3 regions of the Methylomonas sp. EFPC3 genome follow, and region 1 is predicted to be linked to each of the others. Evidence: riboswitches for the same ligand, from Rfam matches in the RefSeq annotation. Region 1 holds a riboswitch; each other region holds the start of a gene.

Region 1 (4,717 bases):
GTTGGGGCCGAGAAAGTGGTAGACCGTGCGTTCCAGTTGTTTTTTGTCGAGCAAGGTATTGCCCTTGACCCGCAATTCCAGCAAATCGAAGGTTGCCGGCGCTTGCGGCTCGGCCGCACCCTGCACCGCTACGGCTTGCTCCGGCGCTGCCTGTGCCGTCGCCCCATTTGCCTGTGCAACCGTCATCAGGGTTGCTGCGGCGCAAACCAGCCTGAGCCATGGCTTGCACGCTATCGTTCCGGTGTCCTGCATAAAAATGATGTTGTTTCCTAAAGCCCGGTTTTCCCGTTGAAAACCGGTAGCCGTGAATTCTATTTCTGCCACGTTAAAACTTTATGACAGTGCTGTTACCGTTGCTTACCGCCGTAACAGCCCCTGAAACAGCAAAACCAGACGTCCGAAAACGGCTGGTTTTGCAGGTGTGGAGCCGTCCCTGGCTCCGGCCGGGGTTGCCCCGGTTACGATTCCTTACAGTTGAGAGTCGCCCAGAGCCGATGCACTGTCGTTGTAGACTGAGGGCAGACGGCAAGCGTCAGCGCCGGCGCTGGTCGTAGCGTGGGTATAAGGGTTTACCGGTCTGCTGAAGCTATATACACCGTTGGCTTCCGGCGCATAGTTAGTCGGTACGGCCAGGAAAGCACCTTTCTCGCTGACAGGAGCGCTAGCGTTATGGAATGTCTGAGAGAACGTATTCAATTTACTCATTACCGTTGGAGATGCCGCAGATTTGATCAACGCGTCAACTAACGGCAAGCTTTCGAATGCATGAGAAGGCCAGTATTGGAAAGTATTTTCCGCCCAATCCTTGTATCTGCCGTTTACGACGTTAGCCAATTTCGGCGCGACGCCGTCAACTTTGACGAAACGGTACTTGGAAGAGGTGGTGGTGGATTTTTCCAGAGACTGAATACCCACCGCCCAACGTTTACCGAAAGTATTATTGAAGGCAGTACCCAAGTTGTTGACACCGTCATTCAACTCATTCAAGCACTCGTCGACTCGGCCAGAAGTGGAATTCTCATGGACCATTGGGTAACCATCACCCTCGGCAGCACCTACCACTGCCGCGTCACCAGCAGGAACTAACGCACTTGGGTTGCACGGATTACTCAAGAATTTGATGTTGGATTGTGCTTGAGTACCGGAGCCGTTTTCGCGGCGGCAGGTATGCAGAAAACTTTTACCCGCCGCTGGCAAATAAGCTGTCAAAGTACCTTGAGCCACAGCCCAGTCGTATAGACCTTGAGTACCTACTTTCAGCTGATTCCAATCAGATAACTGACCGCCGTGAATTGAAGCCACCTGGGCACTGGTCAGGCTAGGCATACAGGCTTCGGTTTCGTCACCCACGGCGCAAGTGGACGGCACTTGGCCGGTCACTTTTTGTGCCGCTTGCAGCGTGAAGTACAAACCTTTGGTCACAGGCACGCCGAACGCCACAGCAGCAGCAGCCTTTACAGTGAGTTTAGAGACGTCGTCGGTAGAGACGTCCGGATACGGTGAACCGGTTGCCGGATCGATTGGAGCATTAACACCTTTGAATTGACCAGGGTCGACGTCGGAAACGCCAAAATCAGGAATTTTCTTTTCATGTCTGGCAGGGTTAGCCGGATCGTAAGCGCACTTCACGACGCCTAAAGTACCGTTAGAGCTGCTGGTACCCGCAACCGGATTAGACACCACATCGCACCCGCCGTTAGCAAAGGTGGTTGAACTGGAGATTTTCAAGAACTCGATAGAAGCGCCCGCGGTATCGCCGTTAGCTTCGGCAACAATAGGGCTGACACCGAACGCAGAACCGCCGGCGCTACGTTTGTAGATCAAGATGTTTGCTTTACCAGTCGGCAACGAGGTGTTTGCCGGTGCTCTTTCACACAGATACGCATATTGCTCAGTCGCTGCAGGATCTTGAAATTTCCAGATCGGCTTGGTCGTATCGCAGATTTGCTCGCTATCAGCGATAGTTGCGTCTGTGAACAGCTTTTCCAGGAATTTTTCCGCCGCAGAAGCACCAGACAAATGCACAGTGTAGGTGGTGGCAGAGTTAATCACCGGGACGCCAGTCGGACCGAATGTCCAAGCAGCTTGCGCACCTGCCGAAGACAGCGTTGCGGCAATAGCCACGCCTAATACTAACTTTTTCATAAAATTGTCTCTCATTGAACGTAATAAAGGTAATCGGGGCGGAAAACGCCCCGATTCGAGTCTTATGCAGCGTATTTACGGCGAGTAGAACGCAAAACGCCCATCAAACCGGCGCCAAACATCCAAACCGCAGCAGGCAGAGGTACTGGAGCAGCGTAAGTCAATTTCCCTGCAGCCAAATTCATATGCCAGCTTTGCAAGGTTTGGCTGTTGCCGTTTTGTTGGTTGTAGAACCAGAATGCGCCTTCTGAACCATTGATATCCGCATCAGCTGCTGATACTTGGCCAAAAATAGTAGCGAACGGCAGGTTTTGGTTATGTTGACCGGTACCGGCTGTATCCGAATCGACTACGATAGAGCTAAGGTTGGTCGACGCTTGGTTAGCGTTGGCAACGCCAGCGTTGTCGGCTAATGCGCCAGTGTTGATTTGACTAACATGACCTCTGATCACAGTTGCAACACTGCTAGCTGCGTTCAAAGTGGCAAATTTCGCAATAGATTTTTCGCCGGTAACAAACATCTTTGCAGCGTTAGTGGTCATTACACCCCAAGAAGTATTGGCGGCATCCATATTGGCAGCGAAAGTGCTCCATTTTGCATTTGGAGAACCAGCAGTCAGAGCGTTCAAATCAAAAGACAATGAATAAGCAGCATTATCCTTGTTGTTGAAGAAGTCGTTGTAAGTTACACCCAAATCCAGCGTAAACGTGGTTTTTTGAGTTTTGTCGTAAACAGACAAAAACGCTTCATTTGCACCGGTGTTTGACGACGCCCAAATCGCCGCATTCGCACCCGCTGAAGATGCCAAAAGAGCTGTAGCTAATAACGCTTTGTTCAGATTTTTCATTTTGTTTCCTTGATGATTTAAAAATTAAATAAATACACAAGGTGACAACCCGGCCATCTTGCCTGGCGGCAACATCCGTAGCTTTCCGTCCCCGCCTCGCGACGGGTTTGGCTTTTACACACTTCCTTAGTCTTACCAATGCACCGAGATGGCGCCGCTCTCCCCGCTACCATTTTTGTATCCACCGCCTACTCCCTAACCTCTTCCCTCGCCGCTCCGTCTGCGTGCCGTCCCTGCTCCCTGTCCAATCCCTAACTGTGCGAACCATCGCGCATTCCGGCGCAGTTCCAGTTGCGGCAAATTATTTCAGTTGAAATCGAGGTTTTTCGTTACGCGTCGGTTACAGTTTGATGAAACGTAATACATTTGTATTACACGGCCGCGCGAATCTGGGATTCAGGCCATGGCTATGCTGTTGTATTGGTTGCTAAATCTTCCTAATCGCTCAGACTCGGCGTAGCGAGCGCAAAAAGACAAGCAAGGCTTGCCGGTCTGGTTACGCGGCTGCTACAGTGGCTGAACCACTTGGCCCCGCGCCGGCAGACTCAAACCAGAACCTTCCCGCATGACAGAAATCGACCTTTTGCACCAGGCCTTTGCCGGCGCACAGCCGCCGATCGGCGACTTAGCCGGCCTAACCTCGGCGTTGAACCGTTGGTATCTGCAGCACCCGGATTGCAATTTTCTGCATCCCTGCCAAATCGGCGGCCGCCCGGCCCTGGTCTGCCAAGCCGACCTGAGCCGGAACGAGCCGGCGGCCTTCGCCGAATTGCAAGCCATCGCCGAACGCTATGCGCTGTACCTGAAGGAAGATGCCCGCCGCCGCGAGCAAACCTGGGCCGACGCCAACCGCCGCCGCGGCATCGGCCTGGTATTGAGTTTTTGTATCGGCCTCAGCGCGGTCTCGCGTAGCGTCGGCGCCGATGAACTCTTGCCGGTCAACGTGGTGGCCGGCCAGCATTTGCCAAGTCCGCTCGGCGCTAGCGCCAACACCGGCGATGGTGTGATTCGTTTGCGCCACCGGCATCCGCCGTCAGCGGCGCAAGTACTCGCCGCCTACAGCCAAAAACAGACGAACGTGCAGGTTGATTCCGCCGCGGCAGCCGACATCGCCGAGTTCCTGCAATCGCTCTACCAAAAAAAATCAGGCGACCCACCCACTGTCAACGCCGATCTGCAAACCATCGCGGACTATTTTTCGCGTTATCCGCAGGCAGTAGCGCTGATCGGCGAATTACGCGGCCAAAAAATCGGGTTGGATTACCAGGCCGGCGCTTGGCAAACCGTGGCATTCGGTAACCAATTCGGCATCAGCAGCGTGACGATCCGTTTCGATACCCGCCTCGGCGCGCAATTGCTCGGCGACCCCGGCTGCGACGCTACCCCGGCGTGCAGCATCGCTCCGGCCGACGCTTTATTGCACGAATTGCTGCACGCCAAATTGATGCTGTTGGATAGCGAACACTTCATCGCCGGCGGCGGCTTGGCGCCGGGGCTGTATCCTTTCGAACACGAACATGAAGTGATCGCCGAGGAAAACCGGCTATTTCAGGCCATGAACCAAACCGACGGCCGGGCCCGGCCGATCCGCCACCGCCATAGCGGCGAGTTGCTGCAGGTATCCTGCCCCGCCTGCATTCCGGTAAAACAAGTTGCATCGGGCGAATTAAGCCTGTGAAACCGGCGAAATTCCTGAAGCCCGTTACAAGGCAACGCGTGCAGGC
Region 2 (4,717 bases), 1.6 Mb from region 1:
TGCGCCAGTGCGCTGCAATACGTGCCAGAGCTGACCTGGATTTTGTTTCTGCGGATTCTCGATGCGCAGGAAGCGCGCGAAGCGGAACAGGCTGAGGTATCGGGCAACGATTTTTCGCCCGCGCTGCGCAGCCCCTACCGCTGGCAGGACTGGGCCGCGCCCTGGTCTGACAAGGCCGGTCACCCCAAGATATCCGATGGCAAAGTCCAAGGCTGGAAGCGGCAGGAGCTGTTCGCTGCCGGGGACGGCAGGCTGTTCGACTTCATCAACAAAGAACTGTTACCGCATCTGCACGCACTGGATGTGGACCCGCGCACCAATCTGCCCAACCCGGCAGCCAGCCCGAAGCAGCGCATCATTGGCCGCATCATGACGGCGGTGGAGCGGGTGCGCGTGGATGACGAAGCCAACCTGCGCGACATCCTCGACCGGGTGCATGAAATCAGTATCGATCACATCGACGACCAGCACTTCTTCACGCTGTCGCAGGTGTACGAAGATTTGCTGCTGAAGATGGGCGAGAAAAATTCCGACGGCGGCCAGTTCTTTACCCCGCGCGAGGTGATTCGTGCCATGGTGCACACCGTGAATCCATCGCTGGGTAAAACGGTGTACGACCCCTGCTGCGGCACAGGTGGCTTTCTCGCCGTGGCGTATGAGCATGTCGAGCGCAAACTGGGCAAAATTCCCGCGTCTACCGACATAGAGAAGCTCAAGCACGATACGTTTTTCGGGCGGGAAAAGGAAAATCTGGTCTTCCCCATTGCGCTGGCCAATCTGGTGCTGCATGGCATTGACCAGCCCAATCTGTGGCATGGCAATTCGCTGACGCGCCGCGCCACTTACGCCGAATTGTTCCGCCATGCGCCCGCGCAGTTCGATGTGATCCTGACCAATCCGCCGTTCGGCGGTAAAGAGGGGCGCGACGCGCAGAAGAATTTTGCATTTGAAACGGGCGCCACCCAAGTGCTGTTCGTGCAGGACATCCTGTCCGAACTGGCGCCGGGTGGCACCTGCGCCATCGTGCTGGATGAAGGCTTGCTGTTCCGCACCAACGAAAGCGCCTTCGTGGAAACCAAGCGCAAGCTCACCGATGAGTGCGATCTGTGGGCCATCGTCAGTCTGCCGGGCGGTGTTTTTTCCACCGCAGGTGCGGGCGTGAAGACTAACCTGCTGTTTTTCACCAAGGGCAAGAAGACCGAACGCATCTGGTATTACGATCTGTCGTGGGTCAAGGTGGGCAAGAAAACCCCGCTGACGCTGGCGCACTTCGGCTTTGGCAAGGATGGCGAAATACTGGCGGATGATGCCTTGCCCGCTATCCTCACTACCGACTGGCTGGCCGATGAAGAAAACGCAGGCAAGCCTTTCCCCAGCTACGCCCGCATGCTGCAACACCACGGCCAAGCCGAGGGTGCCAGCCGCTATTCCTGGACGGTGGATTTCACCGCCCGCCGCGCCAAGGCGCGCGAGGAAATGCAGCCGTTGCAGGACAAGGCTGCTGGCATCAAGGCAACTGTGGTGGATCTGAAAGAACGCCTCAAGCAACTGAAGAAAGCCAAAGCCGACGCGAAACAGATCGAGACATTGGAAACGGATATTCGCGAGCAGGAAAAAGCGGCTCGCGATCTTGAGGCCGAGGCTGCAGCCATCGACGCGGCGGTGTTCGACCTGAAAGCCGTCAACCCCAACGCGGTGGCAGTGATTGATGACCGTACGCCGGGTGAAATCATTGAAAGCATCGCGGCGCAAGGAAGGATCGTGGCGGATGCTCTGGCTCGGTTAAATCAGCTGATGGCCGCACCGGAAGCGCAAGCGTGAAAAAAATCAAAGCGGGCTTACAGTTCCGCAAGTGGGCCGCGGGCATCATCGAGCAGTCCTCGGTGTAGTACCGGAAATACCCAATATGTATCAAATCCGGCGAAGGGTCTAGCTTCGCGGGTTTTTATGTCTCACAGTATCTCAGGAAAACCGACACTGCCCGGATGCTGCAGCCCGACGGCCAACCGACGGCACGACATGGCGGCGATGGCTACGCTCAGGCCGTAACAACGTCGATGAACGACTCGGAATAACCCAGCCGTTCGTTTATCGACATCCGCATCAAGCGGCTTTTTTCCGATAGCCGGCCGCGCCCAATCCGAGTGCGCCGCTCAGGAACATCCAGACCGCGGCAGGCAGCGGGACTACCGTGGTTTGAAAACTGAAGGTGCCGATACGGGCGTTGGCGGCTCTAGCGACTTCGGCACCCAGATGGTCGAAGCCCCAACCATACCCCAAACTGCCGTTCAAGGTGAGAACATTGCCGGTTAACTGCGTTGTCACGTCGAACAATTCGAAAGCGACGGCGGAAAAACCGACTTGGTTATAGATCACCCACGCCGAACTTTCCGGCGTTTTTTGCTGCTCCGCCGGGTTGTATGCCAGGATCATATCGGCCATTAAGACTCTGTTGGTCGGTGGATCGACATCGACTCGATAACGCATCCCGCCGGCCAAGCCGATGTTTCCGGTCGCGGTGGCGGCGATGTTATTGGGATCGAAGCTAAAAGTCGTCGGGCTGTTGTGCCGATTGGTCGGATTGGGTGCGACGCTTGCGCCGTTCACGGTGAACTCAAGACCGATTGCGGAGATTTCGTTCGCCGCATAGTTCGTGAGATCGACCGGCGTGTTGGAGTCGCGCAACTGGGCAAATGTTTTCGAAGCCGCCGAAGCGTCGAAATACTCTTCTACATAAATCGACGGCGCCGGCGTGTTATCCAAGTCGATTCCGGCAGCGAACGCGTTCCGGTCCAGGTTGAGAATCAACGAACCGCCGGCCACGGTGGCGGCGTGCGCGGATGTCGCGAGCAGCGATGCGGCGATCGCGACAACGTTTAAAGATTTCATTTTGTTTCCTTGTTTTAGAGGTGATTCCAATACCGGCCCTAACTGAAAATCCCAGGCGGCCGCGCCATTGCTGGCGGAAGCGTTCAACGCTCGGCGCTAGATCCGACGCCGGGTTTGAACCGGTGTAACTGGCGGCTGGGATAAATTGGCTCGGCACCGCCGATATTGCCGGGCAGATCGACGACGGTGCCGGCTGGCGGCTTAGGCGGACAATCTGATTTTTTCCGCGCGCTGAACCCAATAGCCCCAATAATCCGCTGCCGAATAGCCAAACGGCCGCCGGTACCGGTACTGCCGATGGCGTCAGGCTGAAAGTGCCCAGCTTGACCGACTGGCTACCATTCAACAGCAAGTTCCAGGAAAAGGATTGAGCCGTGAAATACACGTCGCCGCTCAGCGATAACTCGCCGTTGGCGTTAACCGATTCCGAGGCATTGACCAAACGGAACAGTGCCGGTTGGCCAAAGCCGTTGCTGTAGGTGAAGATGTCCCATTGACCGGCGGTTTTTTTCAAAAAGAAATCGGCGGGATTCAGATAGGTGCCACCAGCCGCCGGCTCCATCCGGAAAGCGCCGCTCAAGCCGATTTGCCCGGCCGCGGTGTTGCCGGCGTCCATCGTCGTGGCTTGTTGCTTGCGAGCGGCCCCGTAGTTGATGGTCGAGGTATTGCTATTGACCGCCAACGACACGCTAAAGGTTCCGGTCTGGCTCAGCGCGACGCCTCCGGTTGTATCCAGAGTGATCGGCGTGGCGTTATGGTTTTTATCCCAAAAATTAGCGATATACCAACCTTCGGCACCCGGTATAGCCGAAGTAAAGGCGGAATTGTCGATTGTTAAATTCGCCACGCCGCTAACAAGAGCCGCGTTGGCATCGGTTGTTGTCAACAGTCCGCCGAATAGACCGATTGCCAGAACGCCGGCCGAGGCCAATTTGTGGCTATGTTTTTTAAATAGATACATGGTTTTTCCTTGTAGATTTATCGATGGTTAAGTTATGCGGCGGGTTCCAAGTTTGTAAATCGACGCGGCCGACGCCGTGTCTATCGGCAAACCTTGCCCGCCGGTAACCCGGCCGTCTTGTTCCAAGACCCGTGGCTTTCCGGCTCCGCCTCGCGGCGGGTGTGGCGTTGCGCCGCAATCCTTGCGGCATCGCTGCTTCCGCGAACGATTACTGCCTGAGCTTCCAGCAATTCCTTCCAATAACTCGAGCTCCCGACGGTCTCCTCACAAAACGCAGGCGGAGTTGCGGCGTAGCGACGCTGCAACGGAAAGGCCGCGAAGGCAGATTAAAGTCGGGTTTTCGAGTCAATTAGCGACGAGCAAACACTAGGCCAAATCTGATTCGCCTTGAATAACAAGGCTTGGCACGGCGAATCCGGCGCCGGCCCTCGAAAACTAAGTTATCTCACGCAATCGCCGCGTGAAATCCCGCGTCGCCGCCGGAACTGACGCGAATCCGGGTGCTACTCTTCCACCCATCTGAAGCGCAGCGCAGCGCTGGTCAGAAACAGCAGTGTCATTGCCGACAGCGTCAATAACGCCGGCGCAATATCGCTTAATCCGGCACCGTCTATCATCACGGCGCGCGCGGCTTGCAGCATGTGGGTCAGCGGAAAAATCAGCGTCAGGTTCTGCAACAGCGTCGGCGCGCCTTCCAATGAAAACCAGACCCCGGACAGCAAAATCATCGGCAAGGTCAGCAGGTTCAGGATACCCAAGGCCAATTCTTCGCTGCTGGTCCTGCTCGCCATCAACAAGCCGAGGCTGATCAGGGTTACCGAACCGAGTACCGCAATCAGCGCCAACAGCGCAAAAGCACCCTGGACT
Region 3 (4,717 bases), 2.1 Mb from region 1:
CTCGGTTCGTTGGCGGCATCGCCGACGATATTTTTGCCGTCGGCGGTGACATTGACTTGGGTACTGATATAAGCGCCCTGGCTGTATTGATTCGCGATCGCGGACTGCGTCCAGCCGGCGGTCAGCATCGAAGCCGCCAACGCCGTCACCAAGCGCTTCGCCGGGGGCGCGTAACGGCGCGGACAGGTGCTAGCCGCTTGTCCTAGGTCGATTTTCATAACATGTGTCCTCTTGGCTTGCGGCAAAAGCCGAAGCCGGCCAAGCCGGCCGCGAACAACGCGAATGCCGGCGGCAGCGGCACCACCGCGGTTTGCAGATTGAAATTGCCGACAATCGCATCGCGGGTACCGTTCAGGTGGTCGTAGCCCTCTCCCAAACCCAGATCGCCCGACAGACTGAAGCGGCTGGAATCGAGTCCCATCACGACGTTGAACAGGTTGTAAGACTGCGAGCGGAAAGAAACGTGGTTGTACAGGCTCCAGGCCGAGCGGCCGCTAGCAAGGTCGATATTGGCGGCGTCGTATTCCAAGGTGTAATCGCCGGATAAAATGCGATTGAAGTCCGAGCCGGTATCGACCCGAAACCGGAACACCCCGGCCAAGCCGATAGCACCCGTCACCGTGGCCTCGAAATCGGCCGGATCGAAATCGATGGTCGTCGGCTTGCTCCGCCGGTTGGTTAAGTTGGTGACCGAGCTGCCGTTAACGGCAAACGTCAATCCGGTTGCGGGAATCTCCGCCACGCCGGGTACCAGGTGGTCTTCCAAAATTTGGCTATAGCTCCGGCTGCGCGAGGCTTGCGCGTCGAAAAACTCTTCCAGGTACATCGACCGGGCAGGCGTTTCGTCGATATCCACGGCGGCGGCCAACGCGTCGCGATCCAAGTTCACGACCAACGAGCCGCCGGATACCGTGGCGGCCTCCGCCGGGGATAACAACGCCGTGGCCAGCAACATACCCCAGCCGAAGCGGAGCGCCGAAAATCTAGCTAAATGAATACTCATAGTCATGCTGAGGGAAATAATCTTGAAAAGCGGTGCCAACCAAGCCGAAGCACCCGGGTATGCCCGGGTGCGAAAGCCGGCTTAGGCCGGAATGGCTGTGCGTTTACGGCGAGTGGAGGCCATCACGCCGAACAAACCGCTACCGAACAACCAGACCGCTGCCGGCACCGGAACCGCGGCCGGAGCCGGAGAAATCAGGCTGAAGGTACCGGCACGGCCGGCTTGGCTGACGCCGTCGCCGCCGAACAGGAAGGCGCTGGTGCTGGCGGAATACCACAGTTCGCCGGTAAACAGCAGTTTGTCGCCGTCGGTGGTGACGCTGATGTTGCGGGTATCGTAGGTGGTGGACGAGAAGCTGACGTTGTTGGTCAGAGCCCAACCGCTGTTGACGCCGTTATTGCGAGCGGCGACGTAGCCGAATTGGTAATCGCCGGATAGCAGCGTACCGGTGAAACTGCCGCGAGTCATTACCACACCGTTTAGCCCGGCAACGCCGCTGGCGGTAAAGGTCGACGAGTTGGTCAACGCGTCCTGACTGCTTCCCCACGTTAACGTGGTCGCTTTGTTGTTGCGGCCGCCGCTACCGAACGGAATGCCGGTACCGGCCAAACTGGACGGGTTGATGTCGAACGACAGCGTCGCAGGCGCCGGGTAGGTATCGTTTGCCACGCCAAGCATTTGCGACACATTCATATTGTCCGCCAACGACTTGTCGAAATAATTGGCGACATAATACGAAGTGATCGCGCCGTCGCCCAAGGTCAAGCCCGACAACAAATCATCGGGATTGTCATAGGAAATTTGGAACACCCCGCCGTTCAGCGTGCCCGCACTTGCCACGTTAGCGATTGCCAGCGCGCCAGCAGCCAGGACGCAGCGTAGCCGCAGCGATTTCGATCCGATCTTTTGCATACTTTTTTCCTAAATGAAAGATATAAACGCTATAAGCGGCTTGAACGACTCAAGCCGTCGATGACTCTCGCACGAGAGGCGGCCCGGCTGTCTCGAGCTGGCGAGATCCGCGGCTTTCCGGCTCCACCTTGCGGCGGATGTGGCGAAGTGCTCCCTCCTTGAAAACCGGACGGCTGGACCCCGAACGGCATATTCCCTTAGTGAGCGGCGGTTGCTAACGCACCGGTCGGGCGGGCCACAGCCGCCACCAGAACGCTGGCAAACGCTACAACAGGAGTTCAGCAGATACCGTGCCAGTCCTAACAAATAAAACCAGATGCCGATTCAGCAGGCTGGAGCGGGAAGCCGAGCGGCTGAAATATCAGGAACGGCGGGGCCGGACAGGGTGGACGGGAGATTCGAGTCGCGATTGAGAGAATGGATGTCCGCTAGAGCTTGGTCTGATGACGACAAGCCCAAGCGATGAAACGGACGACGGAAGTTAGGGGATTTAACCCAAACACCCCCTAAGCGGCAAATGGTAACTTATTGTATTGGCTGGCTCTTTGGCTGGATATCGGCAAATCCCGATACCGGCCTGGGTGATTTAACATATTTAGATTGTCCCTGGCCGGATCGACGCCGCCAAGCTACCACGAGAATAGGCAAAATCGGATTTTTAAATCGTAGCAGCGCTGAAAATCCGCTAGGTACGGAAGAACACATCGGCCAGATCGCCAAGCAGACCTTGCTCCGGGCGGTCGGCGAACACACCGCTTGCCGGCCGCTCGGGCTCCATGCCGCGCACGAACAAGTACTTGACGCCGCCGAAATGGCGGGCGTAATCGTAGTCCGGCAGGCGTTGGCCCAGGTATGCGTGCAACACCAGACTGTACAGCCAATATTGCAGGCCGTAATTGTGTTCGCGCATGGCCTGCAGCAGGCTGGCCTGGCTATAGTCCGCCAAGGCGTTGGTTTTGTAATCCATTACAAAGTAGCGGCCGCCGTAACAACAGACCAGATCAATGAAACCGGTCAGATAGCCGCTGATTTGTTTGGAGTCCAGCGCCTGATAGGCCGGACAGGCGGCCAGGATCCGGTTGATACGGGCGGTATCCACCCGGCCCGGCATGGACAGGTAAAACGGCATTTCCTTGATGCACTGCGCCGGCTCCAGATTTTTCAGGCAAAACCCCGGATCTTCGCTGAGCGGAGTGGCCGTTACCCGGTACAGCACCTCGCTCAAAATTTGCGGTTGCGCCAACTGCAGACCGTAGCGCAGGCAGGCTTGGGCGCTGGCGCGGCCGATGTCGCGCCGCGCGGCCAAGTCGGCAAACGCCACGGTCTCCAGCAGGCTGTGGATCACGTTGCCGGTGTGGGCGCCGCGCGGCAGGGCTTCATCGCCGGCCGGTTGGCCGTGGCTTTCTTCGGCTTTATCGGCCGGCAGTTCCGGCGTCTGCTCCAGGCTCAGCGCCGCCAACGCGGTGTAGCTGCTCATTTGCCAGATGCTGTGCAGACTGCGGGTTTGGCGACGATGCGCCAACGCCAGGTCGGCAGCACGGCGGTCGGCCGGCAATTCGGCCGGCTCGCCGGCCGCTTCGGCCGGTAGCAGGCGGTACTCGAATAAATCCGGTTCTGCGCTTGCCAGCTGTTGCAGCACCTGCTGCTGGCCGGCGAAATCGCAGTCGGCGAATTCGAATAAATAGGCCATGGCCGAGTCGTTGGCCCGCTCCTTGGTGCGGACGTCGGCCCAATTCAGATAGCAGCGGTACTTGGCCCGAGTCAACGCGACGTAAAACAAACGCAGGTCCTCGGCCAATTCTTCGAACAAGGCTTGTTCGCGGCGTTCGGCGAATTGTGGCGAACCCAGGTCGGCGACCATCGTCCCGTGTTCGTGGCATTGCACCAAAGCGGTTTCGGTTTTCAGCCGGTCGCTGCGCCGCCATAGATCGGGACAGAACACCAGCGGGTACTCCAGGCCTTTGGAACTGTGCAGCGTGACGATCTTGATCGCGTCCTCGTCGCTTTCCAGCCGCAATTGGCGGTCTTCGCTACTGTCTTGCGCCGCTTGCTGGATCGCCCGCCGCAGCCAGTCCAGCGTCTTGCTGATCGCCAGATGCTCGTCGATCGCCGCTTGCTGCAGCCGCTCGGCCAAATGGTGGATATTGGTCAGCACCCGTTCGGCTTGGGGTTGCTCCGACAGGTGTTGTTCGATCCGCTCCCGCCGCAGTAGTTGCTGCAGCGTCGCCAGCAGGCCTTGGTTGCGCCAGCATTGCAGATAGTCCTGAAAGCGCGACACCCAAGCGTCCAGCTCCGCCTCGTCCTGGCTCAGCCGATACAATTGCTGGCCGTCCAATCCAAACCACGGCGTGGCCAACGCCTGCTTCAACAGATCGATTTGGCCGGCGCCGGCCACCGCCCGCAGCACGTGGTACAACTCGAAAGCTTGGATGGAGGCGAATACCGACTGCTTGCTGTTCAATACTGCCGGTATGCCGGCCGCCAGCAACGCCTGTTGATAGGCCGCGGCAGCGGCATTGCTCCGTACCAGAATCGCGATGTCGCCGGCTTGCACCGGCCGTTCCGCACCGTGCTTTTCGGCGATGCGGCCGGCCGTCAGTAGCCGGCTGATTTCGGCGACGACGGCGTGCTCGATCAGCGCCGAGACTTCGCCGGAACTGCCTTTGCGCGCGGTCCAATGCTCCTGCTTGCCGGGATTTTTATCGAGCTGCCACAGGACCAGCGGCGCGCCGGCGATACTGCCGTCGCCGGGCTGGCGGCCGGCCATGACCGGCGTGAAATCCAATTGATCGAACAAAAACG

What was found. A riboswitch is a leader RNA that binds a small molecule or an ion and turns the genes downstream of it on or off. The one in region 1 is predicted to bind cyclic di-GMP.
Region 2: it holds a riboswitch for cyclic di-GMP, as region 1 does, so the genes downstream of both, PL263_RS10575 (hypothetical protein) here and PL263_RS03480 (VPLPA-CTERM sorting domain-containing protein) in region 1, are expected to answer to the same signal.
Region 3: it holds a riboswitch for cyclic di-GMP, as region 1 does, so the genes downstream of both, PL263_RS13740 (hypothetical protein) here and PL263_RS03480 (VPLPA-CTERM sorting domain-containing protein) in region 1, are expected to answer to the same signal.

What each region holds. Positions count from the first base shown of each region.
Region 1 covers NZ_CP116398.1:770,211-774,927, reverse strand. Annotated here, with positions in the region: gene PL263_RS03490 (POTRA domain-containing protein) at 1-324, opposite strand, end outside; gene PL263_RS03485 (hypothetical protein) at 469-2,145, opposite strand; gene PL263_RS03480 (VPLPA-CTERM sorting domain-containing protein) at 2,208-2,993, opposite strand; cyclic di-GMP riboswitch class I at 3,034-3,115, opposite strand; gene PL263_RS03475 (hypothetical protein) at 3,559-4,671, shown strand.
Region 2 covers NZ_CP116398.1:2,349,790-2,354,506, forward strand. Annotated here, with positions in the region: gene PL263_RS10565 (type I restriction-modification system subunit M) at 1-1,821, shown strand, start outside; gene PL263_RS10570 (VPLPA-CTERM sorting domain-containing protein) at 2,104-2,763, opposite strand; gene PL263_RS10575 (hypothetical protein) at 2,756-3,850, opposite strand; cyclic di-GMP riboswitch class I at 3,950-4,026, opposite strand; gene PL263_RS10580 (ABC transporter permease) at 4,354-4,717, opposite strand, start outside.
Region 3 covers NZ_CP116398.1:3,066,854-3,071,570, forward strand. Annotated here, with positions in the region: gene PL263_RS13730 (sialidase family protein) at 1-218, opposite strand, end outside; gene PL263_RS13735 (hypothetical protein) at 215-1,003, opposite strand; gene PL263_RS13740 (hypothetical protein) at 1,085-1,915, opposite strand; cyclic di-GMP riboswitch class I at 1,990-2,069, opposite strand; gene recB (exodeoxyribonuclease V subunit beta) at 2,601-4,717, opposite strand, start outside.